Regions from separate parts of the Bradyrhizobium sp. USDA 4532 genome, predicted to be linked through region 1. Evidence: riboswitches for the same ligand, from Rfam matches in the RefSeq annotation. Region 1 holds a riboswitch; the other holds the start of a gene.
The links. A riboswitch is a leader RNA that binds a small molecule or an ion and turns the genes downstream of it on or off. The one in region 1 is predicted to bind S-adenosylmethionine.
Positions count from the first base shown of each region.

Region 2: another riboswitch for S-adenosylmethionine. It lies ahead of J2R76_RS24485 (O-succinylhomoserine sulfhydrylase); the one in region 1 lies ahead of J2R76_RS32370 (homoserine O-acetyltransferase).

Region 1 covers NZ_JALJZN010000001.1:7,043,864-7,058,148, reverse strand. Annotated here, with positions in the region: gene J2R76_RS32420 (M23 family metallopeptidase) at 1-799, shown strand, start outside; gene J2R76_RS32415 (hypothetical protein) at 894-1,151, shown strand; gene J2R76_RS32410 (hypothetical protein) at 1,167-1,481, opposite strand; gene clpB (ATP-dependent chaperone ClpB) at 1,862-4,513, opposite strand; gene J2R76_RS32400 (XRE family transcriptional regulator) at 4,705-5,268, opposite strand; gene J2R76_RS32395 (GNAT family N-acetyltransferase) at 5,327-5,842, shown strand; gene J2R76_RS32390 (MOSC domain-containing protein) at 5,898-6,689, shown strand; gene J2R76_RS32385 (TIGR02594 family protein) at 6,731-7,396, opposite strand; gene J2R76_RS32380 (alpha/beta fold hydrolase) at 7,628-8,500, shown strand; gene metW (methionine biosynthesis protein MetW) at 8,592-9,257, opposite strand; gene J2R76_RS32370 (homoserine O-acetyltransferase) at 9,254-10,459, opposite strand; SAM riboswitch at 10,545-10,624, opposite strand; gene J2R76_RS32365 (chorismate mutase) at 10,799-11,662, shown strand; gene hisC (histidinol-phosphate transaminase) at 11,762-12,859, shown strand; gene J2R76_RS32355 (prephenate/arogenate dehydrogenase family protein) at 12,864-13,796, shown strand; gene J2R76_RS32350 (IS30 family transposase) at 13,699-14,285, opposite strand, start outside.
Region 2 covers NZ_JALJZN010000001.1:5,298,869-5,313,153, reverse strand. Annotated here, with positions in the region: gene pimC (pimeloyl-CoA dehydrogenase large subunit) at 1-579, shown strand, start outside; gene pimD (pimeloyl-CoA dehydrogenase small subunit) at 765-1,910, shown strand; gene J2R76_RS24490 (SDR family NAD(P)-dependent oxidoreductase) at 2,034-2,807, shown strand; gene J2R76_RS24485 (O-succinylhomoserine sulfhydrylase) at 2,859-4,052, opposite strand; SAM riboswitch at 4,129-4,208, opposite strand; gene J2R76_RS24480 (2'-deoxycytidine 5'-triphosphate deaminase) at 4,343-5,449, shown strand; gene J2R76_RS24475 (hypothetical protein) at 5,613-6,662, shown strand; gene J2R76_RS24470 (MATE family efflux transporter) at 6,792-8,234, shown strand; gene J2R76_RS24465 (SRPBCC family protein) at 8,416-8,832, opposite strand; gene J2R76_RS24460 (VOC family protein) at 8,962-9,321, opposite strand; gene J2R76_RS24455 (AraC family transcriptional regulator) at 9,377-10,216, opposite strand; gene J2R76_RS24450 (methylated-DNA--[protein]-cysteine S-methyltransferase) at 10,226-10,804, opposite strand; gene J2R76_RS24445 (hypothetical protein) at 10,883-11,434, shown strand; gene J2R76_RS24440 (4-amino-4-deoxy-L-arabinose transferase) at 11,317-12,510, shown strand; tRNA gene J2R76_RS24435 (tRNA-Gly) at 12,620-12,693, shown strand; gene J2R76_RS24430 (DUF3551 domain-containing protein) at 12,764-13,015, shown strand; gene J2R76_RS24425 (hypothetical protein) at 13,056-13,229, shown strand; gene J2R76_RS24420 (LLM class flavin-dependent oxidoreductase) at 13,584-14,285, opposite strand, start outside.

The DNA of each region.
Region 1 (14,285 bases):
GGTGCCGCCGACCGTCATCGAAGACATGGTCAAGATCTACTCCTACGACGTCGATTTCCAGCGCAAGGTCCAGCCCGGCGACTCGTTCGACGTGTTCTTTGCCGGCGAGGACGAGGGCGTCACCAGCACCGAAAAGACCGAAGTGCTCTACGCCGCGCTGACCGTGGGCGGCGAAACCAAGAAATACTACCGATTCCAGAGCTCCGACGACGGCCTCGTCGACTACTATGACGAGACCGGCAAGAGCGCGAAGAAGTTCCTGGTACGCAAGCCGGTCAACAACGCGATCATGCGTTCGGGCTTCGGCGGCCGCCGCCACCCGATCCTCGGCTATGTGAAGATGCACACCGGCGTCGACTGGGCCACCGCCTACGGCACGCCGATCTTCGCGTCCGGCAATGGCGTGCTCGAGAAGGTCGGATACGAGGGCGGTTACGGCAAATATATCCGCATGAAGCATGCCAATGGCTACGAGACCGCCTACGGCCACATGTCGGCCTTCGCCAAGGGCATGGAGATCGGCAAGAAGGTGCGGCAGGGCCAGGTGATCGGCTTCGTCGGCTCGACCGGCCAGTCGACCGGCCCGCACGTCCACTACGAAATCCTGGTCAACGGCCGATTCGTCGACCCGATGCGCGTGAAGCTGCCGCGCGGCCGTTCGCTCGAAGGCCCGATGCTGGCGAACTTCGAGAAGGAGCGCGACCGGATCGAGGCCCAGATGTCCAGCCGCGGCAGCTCGCGAATCGTCTCGGACGCCACCAGTTCCACGTCGCAGACGCGCTCCACCACCAACCGCTGACGGCGGAAACCTCGCTCAGGAAGCCGTTCCATCCGGAACCATCCGCGCCCGTCAGGCTTTGTCCGCTTAGGTAAACCTTGCAGAGGAGGCGCGCATGGCAAGCCTCACCCGCGACGATGTGCTGAAGGCCGTCGGCTCCGCCGACGACGTCACGATCGCGAGGATTATCGCGTCGGGGGCGACGATCACCGAGCTTGCCGAGGCGCAAGCCTGGCTCGCCAATGACGAGCCGCTGATCAATGCCGGCAAGCCGCTGGCCACCGGCCGCGCCCGCGAGCTGGTCGATATCCTGTCCGAACTCGAGCCCGGCGAGGACGACGAGCCGTCACCGCCCATCGCCCCGCCGGAATGACGGGTCCGGCAAGATTTACGGCGCGAGGCTGGCGCAGATCAGGAACACGATCCCGATCGCGGTCAGCCCGAACGCCACGGATGCGAGCGGGAGCAGCATGTCGATGGTGGCATGGGTGCTGTTGATCGTGCTGCCCCAGACCGCGAATTCGCCGGTCCGCCACTCCCGGAACGGAATCGACCGCTGATGCAGGTTGTGCCGATCGTCGTATTTCTGCCGGATCAGCGAAAGCACCCACGGCAACAGCACCGCGACGAACAGCGATACGCTGACGAACATCAGCGACAGCTCGACGTCGTCCTGACGGTCGAACAATATCCATGCCGCCACCGCGAACCACCGGCGGCTACGCCGTAGACGCGGGGATGAAGATCGTCATAGACGGGCCGGTTATGGGCAATGAGGTCTCTGCTCATGCAATTCGCCTGCTGCTGAGGGCGACCGGAGGTGTGGCTTTGCAGGATGATGCAAGGCGGCGCGCGAATCAGCGATGCGATTCGGACCGAATACTTCCCTTTGCAGCTGCGCGGGACGTTTGCCACGCCAGCCGATCATCAGGATGAAAACGAACGCCGTCCCGAGGCGGTTTCATTAATTCGGGCTCACAAAACCGGCCGCCGAACAGGAACTCCGTCGCATGCGGCCCGCCGATGTCATGGCGATGGATGCGGCCTGTCGCCAGGCCGCATCCGGTTTCGCTATCGAAACGCTCAGTTCAGCTTGCGCTTCGAGACCGGGGCCTCGAACTGCACGATCTCGGCGGTTTTGGGCACCTGACCGTTGAAGGTCAGCACGTTGCCCTTCTCCGAGATCACGACATGATCGCCGTCCTTGACCTCGCCGGCGAGGATCATCTCGGCCAGCGGATCCTGCACGCTGCGCTGGATCACCCGCTTCAGCGGGCGGGCGCCGTAAGCCGGATCCCAGCCCTTCTCCGCGAGCCAGTCCCGCGCCTTGGGGTCCAGCGTGAGCTCGATCTTGCGATCCTCGAGCAGCTTGGTCAGCCGCGCGAACTGGATCTCGACGATACGGCCCATCTCGCTCTTCTGCAGGCGGTGGAACAGGATGATCTCGTCGATGCGGTTCAGGAATTCCGGCCTGAAATGCGCCCGCACGACGCCCATCACCTGATCGCGGACCGCCGCGGTGTCCTCGCCCTCCGGCTGATTCACCAGGAACTCCGAACCGAGATTCGAAGTCATGATGATCAGCGTGTTGCGGAAGTCGACGGTGCGGCCCTGACCATCGGTCAGGCGGCCGTCGTCGAGCACCTGCAACAGCACGTTGAAGACGTCGGGATGCGCCTTCTCGATCTCGTCGAACAGCACGACCTGGTAGGGCCGCCGGCGCACGGCTTCAGTCAGGGCACCGCCCTCGTCGTAGCCGACATAGCCGGGAGGCGCGCCGATCAGCCGCGAGACCGAGTGCTTCTCCATGTACTCGGACATGTCGAGGCGGACCATCGCGGTCTCGTCGTTGAAGAGGTCAGCGGCGAGCGCCTTGGTCAGCTCGGTCTTGCCGACGCCGGTGGGGCCTAAGAACATGAACGAGCCGGTCGGCCGGTTCGGATCCTGCAGGCCCGCGCGGGCACGGCGCACGGCGGTTGCCACCGCACGCACGGCTTCAGCCTGGCCGACGACGCGCTTGGCGAGACTGTCCTCCATTTTCAGGAGCTTGTCCTTTTCGCCCTCGAGCATCTTGTCGACCGGCACGCCGGTCCAGCGCGAGACGACCTGCGCGATGTGGTTGGCGGTGACCGCCTCCTCCATCATCTCGCCGCCGCTCGGCTTGCTGTTCGCTTGCGCCTCGATGTCGGCGAGCTTCTTTTCCAGCTCGGGAATCCGGCCATAGGCCAGTTCGCCCGCCTTCTGGAATTCGCCGCGACGCTGCGCATTGGCCAGCTCAACGCGGAGCGCGTCGAGTTCGCTCTTCAGCTTCTGGGCATTGGAGAGCTTGTTCTTCTCCGCGCTCCAGCGCGCCGTCAGCGCCGTCGATCGCTCCTCGAGCCCTGCGAGTTCCTTCTCCAGGGTCTGCAAGCGGCTCTTGGAGCCGGCATCGTTCTCCTTCTTCAGCGCCTCCTGCTCGATCTTCAGCCGGATGATGTCGCGATCGAGCGAATCGAGCTCTTCCGGCTTCGAATCAACCTGCATCTTCAGCCGCGCCGCCGCCTCGTCCATCAGGTCGATGGCCTTGTCCGGCAGGAAGCGGTCGGTGATGTAGCGGTTCGACAGCGTGGTCGCGGCCACCAGCGCGGAGTCGGTGATGCGCACGCCGTGATGCTGCTCGTATTTGTCCTTGAGGCCGCGCAGGATCGAGATGGTGTCCTCGACCGTCGGCTCGCTGACATAGATCGGCTGGAACCGGCGAGCCAGCGCCGCATCCTTCTCGACATGCTTGCGGTACTCGTCGAGCGTGGTCGCACCGATACAGTGCAACTCACCACGCGCGAGCGCAGGCTTCAGGAGGTTGGACGCGTCCATTGCGCCGTCGGTCTTGCCGGCGCCGATCAGGGTGTGCATCTCGTCGATGAACAGGATGATGCCGCCCTCGGCCGACGAGACCTCCTGCAGCACGGATTTCAGCCGCTCCTCGAACTCGCCGCGATATTTCGCGCCGGCGATCAAGGCGCCCATGTCGAGCGACAGCAGCTTCTTGTCCTTCAAGCTCTCCGGCACGTCGCCATTGAGGATGCGCAGCGCCAGGCCCTCGACAATGGCGGTCTTGCCGACGCCGGGTTCACCGATCAGGACGGGATTGTTCTTGGTCCGCCGCGACAGAACTTGAATCGTGCGGCGGATCTCCTCGTCGCGGCCGATCACCGGGTCGAGCTTGCCGTCGCGCGCAGCCTGGGTCAGGTCGCGGGCATATTTCTTCAGCGCGTCGTAAGCGTTCTCGGCGGTCGCACTGTCGGCGGTGCGGCCCTTGCGCAGCGCTTCGATGGCCGCGTTCAGGTTCTGCGCCGTGACGCCGCCCTTGCTCAGGATCGAGGCCGCCTCGCTGCCCTTCTCGAGCGTGAGCCCGAGCAGCAGCCGCTCGACGGTGACAAAACTGTCGCCGGCCTTGTCGGCGGCCTGTTCCGCCGCATCGAAGGCACGCGCCAGCTCCGGCGACAGGTAGACCTGTCCGGCGCCATTGCCCGAGACCTTCGGCAGCTTGTTCAGCGCCTCTTCGGTCGCTTTCAGGATCGCTCCGGAATTGCCGCCGGCACGGTCGATCAGACCGCCGGCGAGCCCCTCATTGTCGTCCAGCAGCACCTTCAACAGATGCAGCGGCGAGAACTGCTGGTGACCGTCGCGCATTGCGAGCGACTGGGCAGACTGGATGAATCCGCGCGCGCGCTCGGTGTACTTCTCAATGTTCATTCGTTTTCCCTCGGCCTGCCGTCACCACCCATTCAGGCATGGTTCCGGCATCTTCATTGGGTTTCCGCGGGCCGCGTTGACGTTCCTCAACCAGCCTCTGGTCGTCGCCATCATTTTTCAGGCTTGCCGCAGATGTGGGCACTTGGTTCCAAAACGGAAGAGCCACAGCCTGCGATTTCGCCCGGTGAAGCTCAGCGCCGCACGATGGCGACAAGGTAGCGGCAAGGCTGAGCGGTTTCGTTACGGAAGACGATGTCCGACGGCGGACCGAGCTCGACGCGGTCGCCCGCAGCGAGCTCGTGGCGCTCCGCTCCTTCCATCAAGGTGAGGCGGCCGCTGATCACCCAGACCACCTGGCGGACCAAGTGATAGGCGCTGGCGGGGAAGCCGGCTTCCTGCCTCGCAGGCAGTTCGATCTCCACCAGCTCCAGCGGATTGGCCGGATGCAGGAACACTTGCCGCCGCAGATAGGCCGCCTTCGGATCTCGCCACACCGGCTGATCCTTGGCCCGCTGCAGGCGGGAATTTCGTGAGGCAACCTCGAACAGCGCGGCCATGGTCAGGCCATAGGCCGTGGCGATCCGCGACAGCGTCGCCGCCGTCGGGCTTGCCTCCGCCCGCTCGATCTTGCTGAGCATGGCCTTGGACACGCCCGCCCGCCCGGCGAGGTCCGCCAGCGACCAGCCGCGGCCCTCCCGTTCGGCGCGAACCCGCCGCCCGAGAGCCTCATCGGCCTTGTCCTCTATAATTGACATATCGTCTTATATAATAGACGATGGGGATCCGTTCAAGAGGCCCGTCAAGGAACCACCGATGATTATCCGCCCCGCCACAGAGCAGGACATCCCTGCGATTACCGCGATCTTCAACGAGGCGGTCGCCAACTCGAATGCGATCTGGACGGAGAAGCAGGATTCCGAGGCCGAGCGGCTGGCCTGGATGACGGCGCGGCTGGCTCTGGGCTATCCCGTGCTGGTGGCCGTCGAGGGGACGACGGTGCTCGGCTACGGCACATTCGGCGACTTCCGGGCCTTCCCGGGCTACCGCTACAGCGTCGAGCACAGCGTCTATATCCATGCCGATCATCGCGGCCGCGGCCTCGGCCGGATCATCGTCGACGAGCTGATCGCCGCGGCCACCGCGCTCGGCAAGCACGTCATGATCGCCGGCATCGACGGCGGCAATCTCGCCTCGCTGCGGCTGCACGCGCGGGCCGGCTTTGTCGAGGTCGCCCGGATGCCGGAGGTCGGACGCAAATTCGGCCGCTGGCTCGATCTCGTGTTCATGCAACGCCTGCTGGACGCTCCTGGAGCGGCGCGCGCCGACTAGTACCTTCCCGCGGGCGGCAGTTCTCCTCGCACGCCAAACAGGCTAGAGCGGGCGAATGGACAACACGCACGCTTCCTCTGCCCGGATCACCGGCATCTATCGCTACCCCGTCAAGGGTCTCACGCCCGAGCCGCTGCCGCACGCAGAGCTCAAGGCCGGCGAGACGCTCCGCTCCGATCGCCGCTATGCGATCGAGAACGGCCCGAGCGGTTTCGATCCCTCGGTGCCGAAATGGCTGCCGAAGCCGCATTTCCTGATGCTGCAGCGGGACGAGTGGCTGGCGCCGCTGCGCGCCCATTTCGACGATGACAGCCATGTGCTGACGCTGCGCCGGGATGGCGCGATGGTGGCCCAGGGCGACCTCGAGACCGCGGAAGGCCGCGCGGCGATCGAACGCTATTTCGCCAATCGTCATACCGGCCAGATCAAGGGCCCGCCCAAGGTGCTGGTCAGCCCCGGGCACAGTTTCTCCGATGTGCCGCGCAAGGTGGTCTCGATCATCAATCTGGCCAGCCTGCGGGCGATCGAGGAGATGGTGCAGGCGCCGGTCCATCCGCTGCGCTTCCGCGCCAACCTCTATGTCGAAGGCTGGCCGGCCTGGCATGAAGCCAGCCTGCTCGACCAGACCATCGCGATCGGCAGCGCCCGGGCCAGGGTGGTGAAGCGCATCACCCGCTGCGCCGCGGTCAATGTCGATCCCGACACCGGCGCGCGCGACCTCTCGGTGCCGAACACGCTGATGCAGCGTTTCGGCAACAATGAGTGCGGCATCTATGCCGAGATCATCAGCGATGGCGGCGCCGCCGTCGGCGACACGATTGCCGCTGAGGGACCTGTAGCGTCGTAGGCCGGGCAAGGCGCGTGCGCGCCCCGCCCGCTTTCGAGCGATCAGTTGGTCGGCATCACATAGGCGTAGATGCGGCCGCGCGAGACCCGCGTCTCGCGGACGCGGTGGCCGCTGTTGCCCGAGATCATGATCGGATTGCCCTTGGCATCGACGCCGGTGATGATGCCGACATGGCCGCCGCCGCGGCGGCTCATCACGGCGATGGCGCCGACCTGCGGTCCCGAAACGCGCGTGCCGTATTTGGCGAACGAGCTCGCCATGTCGGAGCCGGTGCCGCGATGGCCGGTGTGCTGCAGCACCATGTTCATGAAGCGGGCGCACCACAGGCTGGAGCGGCCGGTCGGATTGCCGCCGAGATAGCGGCGCGCCTCGGCCACGATGCCGGACGAGCCGAAGCCGCTTGCCGCAATCACGCCGCCCGTGTTGGGCACGGGGTCAGCGCTGCCGGGCAACGGCGCTGCGTTGGTTTCGATGATCCCGCCCGGCTGCGCGAGTGCGCGGCGCTCGGCGCGCGACAGCCGCGCTGCGGGCCGATAGTGATGACGGGCATAATGACGCGCGTGATGGCCGGCATGGGCCGAATGCGCGTGACGGGAATGATGCGGACGGGCGGATGCCGGTGCGGCGGAGATCACGGCGAGAGTGAGCGAACACAGAGCCAGCGCCAAAACACGAAGTGACCGGCGACACGCAAGCAACTGAACCATACTTCACTAGATCCTCTGTAACGCCCCCCAATTCCCCGTCGCGTTCCCGGGGGAACACGGCGGTGGTTTTGAAAATCGGGATGGCGCGAGGAAGATTTCATGCGGCACTGCGGGACCAATTTCTTGGTCATTCCGCGATGATTCGATGACGAGAAAGGAACCGGAACTGCCGCATTGCGGCCTCGAAAATTAACTGCAAATCTGGAGGCGGCCAACGAGAGGAGAATTTCAATGCCCTACGCCACGACGAAAGATCATGTCCGCCTCCACTTCGAAGAGGCCGGCAGCGGAACCCCGATCATCTTCCTGCACGAGTTCGCCGCTGATCACACCAATTGGGAGCCGCAGATGCGCTACTTCGCGCGCGGCCACCGCTGCATCGCCTATTCGGCGCGCGGCTACACGCCGTCCGACGTGCCTGCGAGTGCCGACGTTTACACCTACCAGCACTTCTATACCGACGCGCTCGCCGTGCTCGACCATCTCGGCATCGCCAAGGCGCATTTCGTCGGGCTCTCGATGGGCTCCTATTCGTCGCTGCAGATCGCCCTCAACGCGCCGGAGCGCGCGCTGTCGATGACGCTGGCCGCGGTCGGCTCCGGCTCAAGCCTCGAGCATCTCGATGCCTTCCGCGCGCAGTGCCGTGCCAATGCCGAGCAATACGAGAGCATCGGCGCGGTCGAGGTCGCCAAGGTGACGCGCGAAGCGCCGAGCCGGATTCCGTTCCTGGTCAAGGATCCGCGCGGCCACGCCGATTTCTACGCCGCGCTCGCCCGCCACGACGCCAGAGGCTCAGCCAACACGATGCGCAGCTTCCAGGGCGGCAGGCCCTCGATCTACACCATGACCGACGCCATCAAGCGCGCCGCGACGCCGGCGCTGATCCTGTGCGGCGACGAGGACGACAATTGCATCGCGCCCAGCATGTTCCTGAAGCAGCATCTGCCGGCCGCCGGCCTCTCGTTCTTCCCGAAGTCGGGCCACGTGCTCAACCTCGAGGAGCCGGCGCTGTTCAACGAGATGGTCGAGCGCTTCATCGCGCTGGTCGAGGCCGGCCGTTGGCCGGTACGCGATCCGCGGTCGCTGGTGGCGGCGCCGGTGTAGTCCTGTCATTCCGGGGCGATGCGCAGCATCGAACCCGGAATCTCGAGATTCCGGGTTCACACTTCGCGTGCCCCGGAATGACGCCATGACGTCACTTCCCCTGCCCACCCCGGCTGAGCAGGAACACGCCCTGCTCGCCGAACATGTTCCACACCCACCACGGCAGGTTGAGCGGCACCGGACGGCCGTAGAGATCGAGCGCCACCGCGCGCTCCATCTTGACGTTGATCTCCTCGCAGAGCTGCACGAAATCCTTGATGGTGCAGAAGTGGATGTTCGAGGTGTCGTACCAGCTCGCCGGCAAATTCTCGGTGCGCGGCATGTGGCCCCCGATCAACAGCTGCAGCCGCATCTTCCAGAACCCGAAATTCGGGAACGAGACGATGGCGCGCTGGCCGATGCGCAGCAGATTTTCCAGCACCACCTTGGGCTGCCGCGTCGCCTGCAAGGTCTGCGACAGGATCACGTAGTCGAACGCATCATCCGGATAATTGACGAGGTCGGTGTCGGCATCGCCCTGCACCACCGCGAGCCCCTTGGCGACGCAGCCATTGACACCCTCGCGCGACAGCTCGATGCCGCGGCCGTCGATGCCGCGGCTTTCCAGCAGTTGCAGCAATTCGCCGTCGCCGCAGCCGACATCGAGCACGCGCGAGCCCGGCCGCACCATGTCGGCGACCAACAGATGATCGGTGCGATAGCCGCCGGTCCGCTCCGGCGCGATACCCGGCAAGGGCAATGTCTGCTGCATGCTCATGACCGGCCGCCGTCCTTCAGTCCGCGCGCCTTGGCTGCGGCCAGCAGGAAGGCACGGGAGATCTCGAGGAATTCGGGCACGTCGAGCAGGAAGGCGTCGTGCCCCTTGTCGGTCTCGATCTCGGCGAACGACACCCGCGCGCTCGACGCGTTCAGCGCATGCACCAGCGCGCGCGATTCCGAGGTCGGAAACAGCCAGTCGCTGGTGAACGACACCACGCAGAACCGGGTCTGGATGCCGGTGAACGCCTTCGCCAGCACGCCGTTGTGGTCGGCGGCGATGTCGAAATAGTCCATCGCGCGGGTCAGATAGAGATAGGAGTTGGCATCGAAGCGCTCGACAAAGGACGAGCCCTGGTAGCGCAGATAGCTCTCGACCTGGAAATCCGCATCGAACGAGAAGGTCGGCAGCTCGCGGTCCTGCATCCGCCGTCCGAACTTGCGGTGCAGCGCGGCGTCCGAGAGATAGGTGATGTGCGCGGCCATCCGCGCCACCGCCAATCCGCGGTGCGGATGGGTGTCCTCGTCGACATAGCGGCCGCCGCGCCAGTCCGGATCGGCCATCACGGCCTGGCGGCCGAGCTCGTGGAACGCGATGTTCTGCGCCGAGTGGCGCGTCGAGCAGGCGATCGCGAGCGTCGAGAACACGCGCTCCGGATAGGCCGCGGTCCATTGCAGGACCTGCATGCCGCCCATCGAGCCGCCGACCACGCAGAACAGCGTCGTGATGCCGAGACGATCGATCAGCATCGCCTGCGCACGCACCATGTCGGGGATGGTGATGATCGGGAAATCGAGTCCCCACACCTTGCCGGTCGCGGGGTTCAACGACGCAGGGCCGGTCGAGCCCATGCAGCCGCCGATCACATTGGAGCAGATGATGAAGTACTTGTCGGGATCGATCGGCCGGCCGATGCCGACCATGGTCTCCCACCAGCCGGGCTTGCCAGTGACGGGATGGATGTTGTTGACATGCTGATCGCCGGTCAGCGCGTGGCAGACCAAGATCGCGTTGGAGCGGTCGGCATTGAGCTCGCCATAGGTCTGGTAGGCGATCTGGAATGGTGCGAGATCGACGCCGCAATCGAGCTTGAGCGGCTGGTCCATCCCGAACTTCGCCACCAATGACGACGGATGGTCGGCCTCATGGGCGCGATCATCGCTCGGGGTTTGTGGGCTCGGTATCGGACGCACGTTGCTCATCTAGGCGACCCTGCCTCCGCGCGGGAGGGCTCGACGGACCTCAGGCCAATAAAAAACCCGGCCTGAACAAAGGTTCGGCCGGGAGCTGATAAGGTCCCCGGCCTGTTTAGCGAGTTGTTTAACGTGGCTGCAAGCCGGCCGGCTCAAATGACCACGGGACGCAGGGAACGTAGTCCCCACGCCCCCCGCCGTCAAGACAGCCCTGCCCACGGCCAATTGGTTAACCGAATGCGCAAGGCACGCCTGCGACGTTTCTCTTTGCTTTCGCTGCCCGTCTTTCCTAATCAGGGACCCTGTCCGACGCGGCACCGGGCCGCCCCGACGACAAGGTTTGAGAGCATGTCCAACCCACCCCCGTCGCCGCCCTCGCTGCAGGATCTGCGCAAGGAGATCGATGCGATCGACGAGCAGGTACACCGCCTGTTGATGGCGCGCGGCGACATCATCGACCGCCTGATCCAGGTCAAGAAGACCCAGGAGGTCGGCTCGGCATTCCGCCCGGCACGCGAGGCCAGCATGATGCGCGAGCTGGTGCGGCGTCATCGCGGCATCCTGCCGCTCGACACCATCGAGAGCATCTGGCGCGTCATCATCTCGACCTTCACCTATGTGCAGGCGCCGTTCGCGGTGCATGCCGATGTTTCGGTCGGCGAGTCGGCCATGCGCGACTCGGCGCGGTTTCACTTCGGCTTCGTGGTGCCTTACGTGTCGCATTTCAGCGCACAGGCCGCGGTCGAGGCGGTGGCGAAGTCGAAGGGCGACCTCGCGCTGGTCTCCGCGATCGCAAGCCGTACGCCGTGGTGGAATGCGCTCGAGGCCAGTGGCGCGCCGAAGATCATCGCGCGGCTGCCGTTCCTCGAACGCGCCGACCATCCCGCCGCGCTGCCGGTGTTCGTGATCTCGCGGGTCGCCGACGACGCCATGGTCACCGAAGTGCAGACCTGGAGCGTGCGCGTCTCCGGCTGGAACGCCGATGTCGCCCGGGCGCTTGCGCCGCTCGCCGAGATCGTCGCGGTCCCCGACACCGCTTTCGACGGCGCGGCGCTCCTGGTCTCGGTCACCGGACAAGACCTTAAGAACAAGGGTTTCGAGGCCATCAAGCTCGCCCTGATCAAGGCCGGCGCCTCGGTCCGCTCGTCGGCCCTCGTCGGCAGCCACGCAACGCGCTATACGGTGCCCTCTAACGGATCGGCCAGGACCTGAAGTAAGAGCCAGCCGCCCGTCCAGGCTTTTGTTTTGACGCGTTTTCTTCACGCGAACCGGTATCCACTTCGCTCGAAAACGCTCTGTTCGGAGTTGATGATGTCCCGCCCCGTGCCGAACCCCGGCATCCTCGATATTGCGCCCTACACGCCCGGCAAGAGCCCGGTGCCGGAACCGGGCCGCAAAGTGTTCAAGCTGTCCGCCAACGAGACGCCGTTCGGGCCGTCTCCGAAGGCGATCGCGGCCTACAAGGCGGCGGCTGACCATCTCGAGGACTATCCGGAGGGGACCTCACGCGTGCTGCGCGAGGCGATCGGCCGCGCCTACGGGCTCGATCCCGACCGCATCATCTGCGGCGCCGGCTCCGACGAAATCCTCAACCTGCTGGCGCACACCTATCTCGCGCCCGGCGACGAGGCGATCTCGACCACCCACGGCTTCCTGGTTTACCCGATCGCCACCATGGCGAACGGCGCCAGGAACGTGATCGCGGCCGAGACCAATTTCACGGCCGACGTCGACGCCATACTCAAGGTGGTGACGCCGCGCACGAAACTGGTCTGGCTCGCCAACCCGAACAATCCGACCGGCACCTACATCCCGTTCGACGAGGTCAAACGGCTGCGCGCCGCGCTGCCGTCGCATGTGCTGCTGGTGCTCGACGCCGCCTATGCCGACTACGTCTCGCGCAACGACTACGAGCTCGGCATCGAGCTGGTCGCGACCACGGACAACACGGTGGTGACGCACACCTTCTCGAAGATCCACGGCCTTGCGGCGCTGCGGATCGGCTGGATGTTCGGGCCGGCGCATATCGTCGATGCCTGCAACCGTATCCGCGGTCCGTTCAACGTCACGACGCCGGCGATGCTGGCGGCGGTGGCGGCGATCGAGGACTCGGCGCATGTGCAGATGTCGCGAACCCACACCGAACAATGGCGCAACTGGCTGACCGAGCAGATCGGCAAGCTCGGGCTGAAGGTGACGCCGAGCGTCGCCAATTTCGTGCTGATCCATTTCCCGACCGACACGGGCAAGACCGCGGCGGAAGCCGACGCCTATCTCACGCGGCGCGGCCTCGTGCTGCGCGCACTCAACAATTACAAGCTGCCGCATGCGCTGCGCATGACCATTGGCACCGAGGAGGCCAACCGCCTCGTGGTCGAGGGGCTGCGCGACTTCCTGGCCGGAAAGTGACATCGTGACCACCGCCCCGCTCTTCCAACGCATCGCGCTGATCGGCTTCGGCCTGATCGGCGGCTCGATCGCGCGCGGCGCGCGCGCGCAAGGGCTGGTCGGCGAGATCGTGACCACCGCGCGCTCGGAGAAGACGCGTGCGCGCGTCGCCGAACTCGGCATCGTCGATCGCGTCGTCGAGACCAACATCGAGGCGGTGAAGGATGCCGACCTCGTCATCCTCTGCATCCCGGTCGGCGCCTGCGGCCCGGTCGCCGCTGAGATCGCGCCGCATCTGAAGCCCGGCGCGATCATCTCCGACGTCGGCTCGGTGAAGGGCGCCGTCGTCAAGGACATGGCGCCGCATCTGCCTGACGGCGTCCACTTCGTCCCGGCGCATCCGGTGGCCGGCACCGAGCATTCGGGGCCGGATTCCGGCTTCGCCGAGCTGTTCATCAACCGCTGGTGCATCCTCACCCCGCCCGAAGGCACCGATCCCGCGGCGACCGACCGATTGCGAACGTTCTGGGCCGCGCTCGGCGCCAAGGTCGAGATCATGACGCCCGACCATCATGACCTCGTGCTCGCGATCACCAGCCATTTGCCGCATCTGATCGCCTACACCATCGTCGGCACCGCCGACGAGCTGGCGCAGGTGACGGAATCCGAGGTCATCAAATTCTCCGCCGGCGGCTTCCGCGACTTCACCCGCATCGCGGCCTCGGACCCGACGATGTGGCGCGACGTATTCCTCGCCAACAAGGACGCCGTGCTCGAGATGCTCGGCACCTTCAACGAGGATCTGTCGAAGCTGACCCGCGCGATCCGGCGCGGCGACGGCGAAGCGCTGTTCGACCACTTCACCCGCACCCGCGCCATCCGCCGCGGCATCGTCGAGACCGGCCAGGACTCCGCCGCACCCGACTTCGGCCGGCCGCATGCGAATTTGGAGAAGTAGCCGGGACAACTCTTTCCATTCGTCGTCCCGGCGCAGGCCGGGAGGTGGATTCACATTCGAAGTGCAACACTTGAGCAAAGGACTCGGCAGGCGTGCGGTAGTCAAGGCATTTGCGCGGGGTGTTGTTGTAGGCGGCGATGAACTGGCGGAATCTGGCGGTCGAGAGGGTTACGAGATCCGTCTTGCGGGGAATAAAGCGGCGCATCCTGCCGATGGCGTTCTCGATGCCACCCTTCTGCCAGGGGGCATGGGGATCGCAGAAGAAGGTCGCGATCGAGAGGCGGTGCAGCGCCAGGTGATCGGCGAACTCGGTGCCGTTGTCGAAGGTAACGCTCTGGCGCAGCTCTTGTGGAAGGGGCGCGAAGAAGCCCACGAGATGGCGGGCGACACCGCGCGCGACCTTGCTGGCAAGGCGGATGCCGAGCAGCAGCCGCGAGGTGCGCTCATGCACGGTCAGCACGGCCTGACCGTATTTCGAGAACATCATCA
Region 2 (14,285 bases), 1.7 Mb from region 1:
ATCGACGGCGGCCACGAGGTCAACGAGGTGTTCTTCGACGACGTCGAGGTGCCCTACGAGAACCTGATCGGCGAAGAGAACAAGGGCTGGGATTACGCAAAATTCCTGCTCGGCAATGAGCGCACCGGCATCGCCCGGGTCGGCGTGTCGAAGGAGCGGCTGCGCCGCATCCGCGCGCTGGCCTCCAAGGTCGAGGCCGGCGGCCGTCCGGTGATCGAGGATCCGGCGTTCCGCGAGAAGCTCACGGCCTGCGAGATCGAGCTGAAGGCGCTCGAGCTGACCCAGCTCCGCGTCGTCGCCGACGAGGGCAAGCACGGCAAGGGCAAGCCCAATCCGGCGTCCTCGGTGCTCAAGATCAAGGGCTCGGAGATCCAGCAGACCACGACCGAGCTGTTGATGGAGATCATCGGTCCGTTCGCCGCGCCCTATGACGAGCACGGCGATGCCGGTTCCAACGAGAGCATGGATTGGACCGCGCAGATCGCGCCGAGCTACTTCAACAACCGCAAGGTTTCGATCTACGGCGGCTCCAACGAGATCCAGCGCAACATCATCAGCAAGGCGGTGCTGGGGCTTTGATCCTCTCCCTCTCCCCGCTCTTCGCGGGGAGAGGGTTGGGGTGAGGGGCATCTCTCCGAGCAACGACTGCCGAGAGACCTGTACCCCCTCACCCGGATCGCTTCGCGATCCGACCTCTCCCCGCAAGCGGGGCGAGGTGAAGAGGCCCCGGCTTGAACAACGATCAGTTAGTTAAGGGAACGAACATGGATTTTGATCTGTCCGAGGAGCAGCGGCTTCTCAAGGAAAGCGTCGACGGGTTGCTGGCGGATGCCTACGACTTCGATGCGCGCAAGAAGTACATGAAGGAGAAGGGCGGCTGGAGCAAAGCGCTCTGGAGCAAGCTCGCCGAGCAGGGCCTGCTTGGTCTGCCCTTCGCGGAGACCGACGGCGGCTTTGGCGCCGGCGCGGTCGAGACCATGATCGTGATGGAAGCGCTCGGCAAGGCGCTGGTGGTCGAGCCTTATCTCGCCACCGTCGTGGTCGCCGGCAGTTTCCTGCGCCATGGTGGCTCGGCCGAGCAGAAGGCCAAGTACATTCCCGGCATCATCGACGGCAGCAGGACCTTTGGCTTCGCCCAGCTCGAGAAGAACTCGCGCTATGACCTCTTCGACGTCGTCACCAGCGCGAAGAAGAAGGGCGACGGCTGGGTGATCGACGGCGAGAAGTTCGTGGTGCTCAACGGCGAGAACGCCGACACGCTGATCGTGACCGCGCGCACCAAGGGCGGCCAGCGCGACAAGACCGGCATCGGCGTGTTCCTGGTCCCAGCGGATGCCAAGGGCGTCACCAGGAAGGGCTATCCGACCCAAGACGGCCTGCACGCGGCCGACATCACCTTCACCAATGTCGAGGTCGGTGCTGACGCTGCGATCGGCGATCCCGAGAACGGCCTGCCCCTGATCGAGCGCGTCGCCGACGAAGCCCGCATTGCGCTGTGCGCGGAAGCGGTCGGCGCGATGGACGAGTCGCTGAAGGAGACGGTCGAGTACATCAAGACCCGCAAGCAGTTCGGCGTTGCGATCGGCTCGTTCCAGAGCCTGCAGCACCGTGCCGCCGACATGTTCGTGGCGCTGGAGCAGGCCCGCAGCATGTCGATGTTCGCCACCATGGCGTCGGACTTCGACGATGCCAAGGAGCGTGCGTCGGCGGTCGCCGCCGCCAAGGTGCAGGTCGGCAAGTCCCTGAAGTTCGTCGGCCAGCAGTCGATCCAGCTTCATGGCGGCATCGGCATGACCATGGAAGCCAAGATCGGCCACTACTTCAAGCGGCTGACCATGATCGAGAACACCCTCGGCGACACCGACTACCACCTCCGCCGCGTCAGCGAGGGCGGTGGGTTGTTGGCCTGAGCCATCTCCGTCATTCCGGGGCTCGCGAAGCGAGAACCCGGAATCTGGCGCCGTAACCTCTGGATTCCGGGTTCGCGACTGCGTCGCGCCCCGGAATGACGTGCAAATAACAGGGAAACAACAATGAAAAACACCCCGTTCGATCTCACCGGCCAGGTCGCGGTCATCACCGGCTCGAGCCGCGGCATCGGCCGCTCCTCGGCGGAGCTTCTGGCAAGACTCGGCGCCAAGGTCGTGATCTCCTCGCGCAAGGCGGATGCCTGCCAGGAAGTCGCCGACGGCATCAAGAACGCGGGCGGCGATGCGCTCGTCATCCCCTGCAACATCGCGCGCCGCAACGAGGTCGAGGCGCTGGTCTCGGGGACGATCAAGCATTACGGCAAGATCGACATCCTGGTCTGCAACGCCGCGGTCAATCCCTATTACGGCCCGCTGCTCGACATCACCGACGAGGCCTTCGACAAGATCATGGGCTCCAACGTCAAGAGCAACATCTGGCTGTCCGCACTGGCGATCCCGCAGATGGCAGAGCGCGGCAAGGGCTCGGTCGTGATCATCTCCTCGATCGGCGGACTTCGGGGTTCTACGGTGATCGGCGCCTACGGCATCTCCAAGGCCGCCGACTTCGCGCTGTGCCGCAGCCTTGCCGGCGAGTGGGGCCCGAAGGGCGTGCGCGTCAATTGCGTGGCGCCGGGCCTGGTGAAGACCGATTTCGCCCGCGCGCTGTGGGAGGACCCGGACAATCTGAAGCGCCGCACGGCGTCGACGCCGCTCCGCCGCATCGGCGAGCCCGACGAGATCGCCGGCGCCGTGGCCTATCTCGCCTCCGATGCCTCGACCTTCATGACCGGCCAGACCATCGTGGTCGACGGCGGCGTCACGACGGCTGCGACTTAATCTTCAAGAGAAGCCGTCATGGCCGGGCAAGCCCGGCCATGACGCGTTGCTTCAAACCTGCTCCAGCGCGCGCTCAAAATCCTCGATCAGGTCGTCGGGATGCTCGAGCCCGGCCGAGAAGCGAATGAAACCTTCGCTGATGCCGAGCTCGGCGCGGGCCTCGGGTGCCAGGCGCTGATGCGTCGTGGTCGCGGGATGCGTGACGAGGCTCTTGGCGTCGCCGAGATTGTTGGAGATGCGCGAGATCTTCAGGGCGTTGAGACAGCGGAAGGCGCCGGCCTTGCCGTCCTTCACCTCGAAGCCGACCAGCGTCGAGCCGGCGCCCATCTGCTTCTTCACCGTCGCGGCCTGCGGATGATCGGGACGGCCGGGATAGACCAGCCGCGTGATCTTCGGATGCTTGGCCAGCGCCTCGGCGATCTTCGCCGCGTTCTCGGTCTGGGCGCGGACGCGGACGCCGAGCGTCTCCAGCCCCTTCAGCAGCACCCAGGCGTTGAACGGCGACAGCGACGGCCCGGTCTGGCGCATGAAATTATGGATGTGCTCGGCGATGAAGGCCTCCGACGACAGGATGACGCCGCCGAGGCAGCGGCCCTGGCCGTCGATATGCTTGGTCGCGGAATAGACCACGACGTCGGCGCCGAGCGACAGCGGGCTCTGCCAGATCGGCGTCGCGAACACGTTGTCGACGATCAGCCGGGCGCCGCCGCTATGCGCGATCTCTGCGATCGCGCCGATGTCGAGCACGTCGAGCGTCGGATTGGTCGGGCTCTCCAGGAAGAAGGTCTTGGTGTTCGGCCGCAATGCGCGCTGCCACTGGTCGAGATCGAGGCCGTCGACCAGCGTCGTCTCGATGCCGTAGCGCGGCAACAGGTCCTGCACCACGTAGAGGCAGGAGCCGAACAGGGCCTTCGAGGCCACCACATGATCGCCGGCCTTCAGCGGGGCGAGGATCGCGGTGGTCACCGCGGCCATGCCGGTCGCGGTCGAGCGCGCGGCTTCCGCGCCCTCGAGCTCGATCATGCGGCGCTCGAACATCGCAATGGTCGGGTTGGAATAGCGCGAATAGATGAAGCCGGGGTCCTGGCCCTTGAAGCGCGCCTCGCATTGCTCGGCGGTGTCGTAGACGTAGCCCTGGGTGAGAAACAGCCCTTCCGACGTCTCCCCGAATTGCGAGCGCAGCGTACCGCCATGGACGAGACGGGTTTCGGGACGAAAGCGGGCCGTGGTTTCAGATTCAGACATGTGACCTCCGAGGTGGCCATTTCCCCTGGAGAATGGCCACAAAAAAACCGGCCTGGAGCAACCTCCACAAGCCGGGATCACACTGTCCCCGGCCTGTTTAGCGACTTATTTAACGTGGCTGCAAGCCGGCCGGCTCAAATCACCACGGGATAAGTGCAGCTGATATTCCCTCGCGCCCTTTCCGTCAAGACGGTCATCGGATAACCCGTAAAAGCCCATATTTTGGGGCTTGATGGCCGCCTGGAGTATGATTTTTGGGCCATCTCGAGGGATCGCCGAGGGACCGCATCGTGTCGTTCACGCTGGAAGATGAATCCAACGGAATCCTGCCCGACCGCATGATCGCGGAGATGGCGGAGGCCGGCCTCATTCTGCCCGCCTATGACTTCGTCGAGAGCCAGATCCAGCCGGCCAGCCTCGATCTCCGCCTCGGCGACATTGCCTACCGCGTCCGCGCCAGCTTCCTGCCGGGGCCCGATGCCACCGTCGCCGAGCGGATCGACGAGCTGAAGCTGCACGAGATCGATCTGTCCGACGGCGCGGTGCTGGAGACCAACTGCGTCTACATCGTGCCGCTGCTGGAGAGCCTGGCGCTGCCGCCGGAGATCGTGGCCGCGGCCAACCCGAAGAGCTCGACCGGACGGCTCGACGTCTTCACCCGCGTGATCGCCGACGGCACCCGCCGCTTCGACATGATCGGCGCCGGCTATCACGGGCCGCTCTACGCCGAGATCAGCCCGAAGACGTTTCCCGTGCTGCTGCGCGAGGGTTCGCGGCTCAGCCAGGTCCGCTTCCGGATCGGCGAGGCGACGCTGACCGCCGACGAGCTCGATGCGCTGCATGCCGCCGAGCGGCTGGTCGACGCCGCCAATGCCGATCTCACCCATGGCGTCGCGCTCTCGGTCGATCTCTCCGGCGAGAGCTCGGGCGGCTTCGTCGGCTATCGCGCCAAGCGCCATACCGGCGTGGTCGATGTCGATCGCCGCGGCGGCTATGCTGTCGACGACTTCTGGGAGCCGATCAAGGCCCGGCCCGACGGCAGTCTCATCCTCGATCCCGGCGAGTTCTACATCCTGGCGTCGAAAGAGGCGGTGCAGGTGCCGCCGGACTACGCCGCGGAGATGGTGCCGTTCGATCCGCTGGTCGGCGAATTCCGCGTCCATTATGCCGGCTTCTTCGATCCCGGCTTCGGCTATGCCGGCGCCGGCGGAAAGGGGGCGCGCGCCGTGCTGGAGGTGCGCTCGCGCGAGGTGCCGTTCATCCTCGAGCATGGCCAGATCGTCGGCCGCCTCGTCTATGAGCGGATGCTCGAGCGCCCCGACGCGCTGTACGGCCAGCGCATCGGCTCGAACTATCAGGCGCAGGGCCTGAAGCTCTCCAAGCATTTTCGCGTGTAATTCCGTTTCGCGCGCGTGTAATTCCGTAGCCCGGATGAAGCGCTAGCGAAATCCGGGGCGCTGCATACGCGCATTGAGCCGCCCCGGATTGCGCTTCGCTGCATCCGGGCTACGATTGCGCGCGCGAGGCTTTATCTCGCCAACAAGAACAGCGGGAGCAGACATGACCGGAGAGCAGGACGCGCGCGAAACGCAATGGCGGAAGTGGCGCAGCGTCGCCGATCTCTATCACGCCTTCTTCACCGGGCTGATCCTCACCGTCGTCACGCGGCGCGGCACGGCTGATGCCGCCGAGTTCGTCTTCCGCGTGTTTCGTCGCCAGCAGCAGGAGCGCTTCCTGCCCGGCTTGAAGAAGCTCGGCCTCGACAGCCTGCCGCCGGCGGTCGCGGCCGCGCAATATCATTACCTCTCCAACTGGATCGGCGGCGTGCATGTCGAATACATGTATGAGACCGACCGCAAGGCCTGGATCCGCTATCCGCCGCCGCGCTGGATCTGGAAGGGCACGGCGATCTGCGGCGTGCCCGGCGAGGTTTCGCGCGCGATGCTGCGCGGCTGGCACGCCAACAACGGCGTCGCGCTCGGGGACTTGCGGCTCGGCTTCGTCTGCACCAAGCAGAGTGTCGACGGCCAAGACGGCCTCGAAGGCTATTACTGCGAGTACGATCATCCGCTCGAGCTCGACCAGCGCCTGGTGTTCGCGCGCCATATCGAGGCGCCGCTATTCGATCCCAACACCGCGCCGGCGCTGCCGGTCGACAGCTGGCCGAAGCCGCGGCTGGAAAAGGCCTATCGCAACTACGCGATGGAATATGTGAAGACGGCCGCGCCGGTCATCGTGCAGGTGTTCGGCCCGGAGGATGCGAGCTATCTGCTGCATCTCACCGGCAGACTGATCGGCATGCAGTATTACGACGAGGTCGCGCAGGCGCTCGGCGGCCGCCGTGGCCGTGCCACGGAATTTGCCGCATTCCTGCGCACTCTCTTCGAGTCGCAGGACGATATTGCTGACATCACCGAATCCGAGGGCCAGTTCGAAATCCGCCAGCAGGGCTGGAAGCTGATGGCCGACGTGGCCGACTATCATCCGGCCTGCGCCAGCGTATTGACAGGCCTGTTCGAAGGGCTGGCCGCCGGCTGCGGGCGGCATATTCCGGTGCATCTGAAGCCGAACCGCGCCGCCGGCGCGCCGTTCGTCTGGTCGATCGGCTAGCCCCAAGGTTCATCCGGGTTCACCTGCAATCGCGCAGGCCCCCCTTGCGCCCCGCGCACGTGGATTCCGCCGCCGCCATGGTAGGGAAACACCATGGCGCGGCTCCCCAGATCGCGCGTGGGAGTAGAAATGTCCGATCTCGGCCTCGCCGAAATTCCTGTCGACGAACAAGAGCGGCCGCTGCCGCCGCCGGTGACCAAGCCGGCGCGCAATGCGCTGCTCGACGGGCCGATCCTGCGCACGCTGCTATGGCTGGCGTGGCCGAACGTGATCGCGCTCTCCGCCGGCACCTGCGTCGTGATCGCGGAGACTTCGTATATCGGCCGGCTCGGCGTCGAGTCGCTCGCGGCGATGGCGCTGGTGTTTCCCTGCGTGATCCTGACCATGACGATGTCCGGCGGCGCGATGGGCGGCGGCGTCGCATCCGCGATCGCGCGTGCGCTCGGTGCCGGCGAGATCGAGCGTGCCTCGACGCTGGCGATGCATGCGCTGCTGATCGGCCTGACCTTTGGTTTGACGTTCATGCTGGGCATGCTGATCTTCGGCCCGCGCCTGCTCGAACTGCTCGGCGGCCGGGGCAATGTGCTGGCGCAGGCGATCGCCTATTCGCAGGTGTTCTTCGGCGGCGCGATCCTGCCCTGGCTGATGAACACCATGGCCGGCATCCTGCGCGGCACCGGCAACATGAAGCTGCCGTCGACCATGATCCTGTCCTCGGCGGTGTGGCAGATCATTCTCGGCGGCACGCTCGGGCTCGGTCTCGGTCCGGTGCCGCAATTCGGCATGCGCGGCGTCGCCGCGGGGTCGCTGATCGCCTATTCGATCAGCATCAGCGTGATGGGCTGGTATCTGTTCTCGGGCCGTGCCCGCGTGAAGCCGAAACTCAAGGGGCTGCGCGTGCAATGGGCGATGTTCATCGACATCCTCAAGGTCGGCGCGGTGTCCTGCTTCTCGCCGTTGCAGTCGGTTCTGACGATCTCGATCTTCACCCACATGCTGGCGCAGTTCGGCACCGCGGTGCTCGCCGGCTACGGCATCGGCGCGCGGCTCGAATTCATGCTGACCTCCGTCGCCTTCGCGGTCGGCATCGCCTCGGTGCCGATGATCGGCATGGCGGTCGGCGCCGAGCGCGTCGCGCGCGCCCGGCGCATCGCCTGGACCGCGGGCACGGTGTCGTTCCTTGCGGTCGGCGTGGTCGGCAGCTTCATCGCCGTCTTCCCCGACCTCTGGGTCAATCTGTTCACCAATGATCCGCACGTGCGGGCGACCAGCCATCAATATCTCTCGACCGCCGCGCCGATGTACGCGTTCATCGGCCTTGCGATGTCGATGTATTTCTCCTCGCAGGGTGCCGCGAAGGTGCTGGGTCCGGTGCTGGCGCAGACAGCGCGGCTGATCTTCATCGGCACCGGCGGCTGGTGGCTGTCGACGCATGAGGCGAGCGCGCAGAACTTCTTCGCACTCGCCGCCGCCTCGATGGGCGTGCTCGGCGTGCTGTCCTGCCTCAGCGTGATCCTGACGCGCTGGGGCAAGTCGGCACCGGTCGCAGAAGTGCAGCCGGCGCTGTCGTAGATATTAAATCCGTCATCCTGAGGAGCCGCGAAGCGGCGTCTCGAAGGATCGACGGCCCAGGTGTTTCGGCGTGCGCTCGTAGAAACAGCGGGACTGTCGCCCTTCGAGACGGTCGCTTCGCGACCTCCTCAGGGTGACGGTCATAGTTCGAAATGCGCGGCCAGTCGCATGACCTAGCGGATCACGCCGCGCTCTTCTCCCTGGCCGATTTGGCCATCGCGGCTTGCATCGCCGCCGCGCCGAGATCCATCTGCGCGTCCATGTATGGCGCGACCTCGTGCGGCAGCACGTCGGCGATCCACACCACGCGGCAGCGCGTGTCGCCCTCGGCGAACACCTGCACCGAGGCGGAATGCTGCTTCAACCGCTCGCTGCTGATCGCATAGACCAGCCGCTTTCGCTGGTCGTCGCAATCGACCAGCGTCTCGCGCGCCACGGTGCCGTTGGAGAAGCTGACGGTGCGGACGTCGCCGTCCAGTTGCGTGTCAGTCACGAAGCCCGGCACTAGCCGCGTATGCAGTGCGCCGAAATCGCGCAACGCGTCCCAGACATGATCTGCCGGCGCGTCGATCGGGATATCCTTGTGAATGGAAGCCATTGTTCAATCCTCGTTGGTTTCAGATGTGTCGTCATTGCGAGGAGCGAAGCGACGAAGCAATCCACACCGCAGCAGGCGGAAAGATGGATTGCTTCGCTCCACTCGCAATGACGGCGGAGCTGTGGTGTGCTAGGTCGACACCGCCTCGACATTGTTGCCGTCGGGGTCGAGCAGGAACGCCGCGTAATAGGTCGGGCTGTAATCCTTGCGATGGCCCGCCGCGCCGTTGTCCTTGCCGCCGGCCTTCAGGCCTTCGGTATGGAATGTCTTGATCGCGTCATGGCTCGGGGCACGGAACGCAACGTGCGCGCCGCCTTGGGCCTTGCCCTTGTGCAAATGCAGCCAGAGCGCGGGCTCGCCCTTCGGGCCGAAACCGGCGCCGCTGTCGTCGCGCGAGCAGAGCACGAAGCCGAGTGGCGCCAGCACTGCGGTGTAGAAGCGCACGCTGGCGTCGAGGTCGGCAACGCGCAATCCGATATGGTCGTACATGAGGAATCTCCAGTCGCTAAGCGCATCGAAAGACGCGCGGACGGGAGCAGCCTAGCTATTGCAGCGCGAGACGTTCTTGGAAAATCTTGCGGTCGCCGCGCGAGGCCTGGCGGAACTTGAGCGGCGAGGCACCGGCGGCGCGGTGGAAGCTGCGCACGAAATTGGACAGATCGCCGAAACCGACGTCATAGGCGATGTCGGTGACCGGGCTGTCGTCATCCGCGAGCCGCCGCGCCGCATGGCGCAGCCGCGAGCGCACGAGATATTGATGCGGGGTGACGCCGAGCACGGCGGAAAACAGCCGCAGGAAATGGAAGGTGCTCAAGCCGGCCTGTTCGGCGGCCTCGTCGAGGTCGATCTGATGGTGTGAATTGGCGTCGATCCACAGCGCGGCCTCGACGGCGCGGCGGCGATCGCGCAAGCCTGCGGTGAGCGGCTTTGTCTTGCGGTCGGACACCAGCTCGACAAGGCGGCTGGTGAGGAGGTGGCCGATCTCGTCGAGACCGACGTCGCTGTTGCCAGCTGCCGCCGTTTGCGCGAGCTCGCCGATCACCATCAGTTCCGGCAGCGGCGGCACCGACCCGACCTGCCAGACCGCCGCGCGGTCGCCGATGGTCTCGACCAGCACCGGGTCGAGGAAGAACGACAGGCATTCGTCGCCGACCACGTGGTCGTGCGTGCAGGTGTATTCGTCGCCGGGATGGCCGACCAGGATCGAGCCTGCCACCAGCTCATGGAAGCGGCCGCGGCAATGGCAGCCGAAGCTGCCGCTGCGCACATAGGACACCGAGTGGGAGGCGAACTGCTCGGCGAACGGCTTGTCGCCGGGTTCCGCCGTGCAGCGGAACTCGTTCACCGTGATGCGATCGCGCTGCAGCAGCGTGGTTCGGACCATACCCCGGATTTAAGCTTGCGGCCGGAGTCGTGCAACGGGCAGCAGCACATCAAAAAGGGTCTTGCTGGTGGTCGGCTGGGCGCCCTCGATCGAGAGCAGCCGCCGTTTCGAGATGCTGCCGCCGTTCGGCGAGATCCGGTCGGCATAATTGCCTGCCTCGAGCACGCGGTGGCAGGGCACCATGACCATGAAGGGATTGCGGCCGAGCGCCTGTGCCACCGAATAGACCGCGCCGGACGCGCGCAAGGCGCTCGCCACCTCGTCATAGGTCCGGGTTTCGCCGCGGGGAATGGTCCGGACAAACTGGTAGACGCGCGCGTTGAAGGCCGGGATGCCGCTCATGTCGAGCGCAACGCCGGCAAGGTCCCCAATGCCGCCGCGCAAGGTCGCGGCGATGCCCTCGATCGCGACAGCGACCTCCTCGGGAGGCCGCATCTCGCGCGCGTCAGGATAAAGCTTGAATAGCCGCTTGCGGGTCTCGATCTCGCGCAGCTCGGGAAGCTGCACGCCAGCCACGCCGAGCTCGCCCCACGCGATGCCGCATCGGCCGATCGCCGTGTCGAAAATGGTATACCCACGCCCCGCCATGACGCCACCAGCCCCCACGCGCGCGATCCTAACATTGTCGCCGGCGCGCGCATCCGGAATCTTGACGTTTAGCTAACCATGTCGCGGCCCCTTCTGTGTGACCTCGCCAATTTATCAGTCACGCATCTTAAAGGCTTTGCCCGCTATCTGGTCGTCAGCATGCTGCTCCACGGTACGATCGGCGGAACGATGACCAGCACCGGCGCGGATGGGGCGCGCGGCAGCACAGCCGTGGCCGGGACATCGACCGGGCGTCTTCATCCGCTGTTCGCATTGCTGTTGCCGGCATTGGTCCTGCGCCTTGCGGCCGCGCTCTGGCCCAACGTGATGTATCCGGACGAGATCTTTCAGTATCTCGAGCCGGCGTGGCGGATGCTCGGCCATGACGGCATTTTGACGTGGGAGTGGCGCGAAGGCATTCGCGGCTGGTTCCTGCCGACATTGCTGGCCGGGCCGGTCGCGGTGGGCGGCTTGATTGCGCCGGGGGCGAGGGCGCTTTCCTGGTGCCGCGCCTGGTCGCCGCATCTGCGTCACTGTCGATCGTGGTCAGCGCCTGGTTCTTTGGTGCACGGATTTCGCGAACCCATGCCATCGTCGCGGCGTTCGCGGCGGCAGTCTGGTTCGAGTTGATCCTGCTCTCGCCGCACACATTGGGCGAGCCGTTGGCGACGGCGCTAGTCGTGCCGGCGGCGCTGCTGGTGACCGGCCGTCCGTCGCAGCGGCATCTGGCGATCGGCGGCGCGTTGCTCGCTTTTGCCTTTGTCTGCCGCTTTCAGTACGCGCCGGCCATCGCCGCGCTTGCGCTCGGCGCCTGCTGGATGCGTTGGCGAAACCTGATTCCCCTGATCGCGGGCGGTCTCGCCGCGCTGGTGCTCACCGCCGCGATCGACCTTGCGCATGGCGCCGTGCCGTTCGCCTGGCTGATCGGCAACATCAAGGAAAACCTGCTGCACGATCGCGCGACCGAGTTCGGCGTGACGCCCCCTTCGGCCTATCTCGCCAACTTCCTGATCGTGTGGTCGGCGGCGATCGTGTTGCCGCTCGCCGCGATCTGGCGCGGCGCGCGGCATGCGCCGCTGCTGCTGGCCGTGGCGCTGGTCAACCTCGTCTTCCACAGCTTGATCGCCCACAAGGAATACCGCTTCGTCTTCCTGTCGGTGGCACTGTTCATCATCGTCGCGGCGCTGGGATCGGCCGATTGGGTGCAATGGCTGCGCGCAAAGCCCGGGTGGCGCCGCTGGGCATTGCCGATCGTCACCGGCGGCTGGGCCTTGCTCTCGGTGACGCTCGCCGGCGCTAGCGAGGGGATGCGGGACTACTGGACGCGCGGTGTCGGCGCAGCGCGGCTCGCCGCCGAACTGCGCAGCGATCCGCAGCTGTGCGGCCTCGCACTTTACAATGTTCGTTTCCAGCTGTTGCCAGGGCGGGAACGATTGGTCGGCCCAGTACCGCTCTATGCGCTGGAGCCCGCCGATCCGCTCGCCGAGCTGATCCTGCCGCCGCTGTTGCAGGCGACCAAGCCGACCTTCAACCGCATCCTCGCGCGGCCCGCGGCCGCCGGTGATCTGCCGGCGGATTATTCAAGGCAAAGCTGTGCCCGCGTCGGCATCGCCGATGCCTGCATCTATGCACGAAGCGGCACCTGCGACGCATCCGCCGCCGCGGCTTTTGTCATCAATGACGTGCTCGTGAGGATGGGCCACTAGCGGGGGCGGTGCGGCGATCGGCTCCAATGCGCGCTTGATCCGCTGCCTCCGCCCGGGCTATGGTCCGGCCGGGTCGCACCCGTGAGGTGCGACCTCAAGCATTGAGATCGCGGGCGTAGTTCAATGGTAGAACGGCAGCTTCCCAAGCTGCATACGAGGGTTCGATTCCCTTCGCCCGCTCCAGCCTTCAGGCAAATGTCGCGGGACAGTTTGTCGGCACGGCAATGTATTTGGCGACAGCAGGAGACGTGACGTGAGGTTGCTTGGAGCGCTGCTGCTTGCGCTGGGCGCGCTTTGGATGACGAGGCCGGCATCCGCGCAAATGTATGATCCGCGCTATCCCGTCTGCATGCATGTTTACGGTGAGTTGGTCGGCGAGCGCATGGACTGCATCTTCACGTCGATAGATCAGTGCCAGGCCAGCGCTGTGGGCATGCCGGCGACCTGTCTGGTGAACCCTTATTATGCGCCAAGGTCGGCGCGTCCTCATCGGCCTGAACGATGACTTTCCGGCGGTATCGCGAGCGTTCATTTGAGATCAGTGCATGGCATGGTGGTACTACGCGCTCTTCGCGATCGTTTTGCTCGGATGTTGTGCATTGGTGGTTCGCGCCCGTCGCGGCAGCAATACGCGAGAAGACGAGGAGCTGAACCGGCGGATCGATGAGCGCGTCGATCGGCTCGACCTCACCCGGCGCAATCGCGACAGGGATTCCTGACCCAGTGGATCCGCAGACGGCCTTTCGTTATTATCCCGGGATATTACGGCGATCTGTTCACGCAACGTGCGCGCCTAACGCACCGTACTCGACCTGTTCTTCTCACAACGCGCAGTTATGTTTCCGTAGTTCTCCGCGTTTGAGAACGAAGTTCCGCCGGAACGATGTCGCGGGTTCCGGCATTGGTCGAATAGAGCCGACCGACCTCCGGCGAGAACGGTCGGTTCAAGCCCGCGCCTGGCCGTTCCCTCTCAACAGCCCCCTAGAAGACGGCCGGCGCGGGTCCTTATCCCGGTCCTGCTCGATGTGACGAGGCTGCGCGCCGGGCGAGTATCGCTGACGTTCGCGATGGATTCAGCGCCAGCCCAAAGCGGGCGCGATCTGGGTCAAGATCGTCTCGATCACATGCGCGTTGTAATCGACGCCGAGCTGATTGGGGACGGTCAGAAGCAAGGTATCGGCCTCTGCGATCGCCTCATCCGTCTTGAGCTGCTCGATCAGCCTGTCCGGCTCGGCGGCGTAGCCGCGGCCGAAGATTGCGCGCGTCCTCTCGTCGATGAAGCCGATCTGGTCTTCCTCCTGGCCGTTGCCGAAATAGGCGCGGTCGCGATCGTCGACCAGCGCGAAGATGCTGCGGCTCACCGAGACCCGCGGCTCGCGCGTGTGCCCGGCTTCCTTCCAGGCGGCACGATAGGCCCGGATCTGGGCGGCCTGCTGGACGTGGAAAGCCTCTCCGGTCTCGTCGTTCTTCAGCGTCGAGCTTTGCAGGTTCATCCCGAGCTTCGCCGCCCACACCGCGGTGGCGTTCGAGCCGGCGCCCCACCAGATGCGCTCGCGCAGGCCTTCCGAGAGTGGTTCGAGCCGCAGCAGGCCGGGAGGATTGGGAAACATCGGCCGTGGATTGGGCTGCGCAAATCCCTGGCCGCGCAGCATGTCGAGGAAGATCTCGGCATGACGCCGGCCCATGTCGGCATCGGTTTCGCCCTCGCCCGGCTGATAGCCGAAATAGCGCCAGCCATCGATCACCTGCTCGGGTGAGCCGCGGCTGATGCCGAG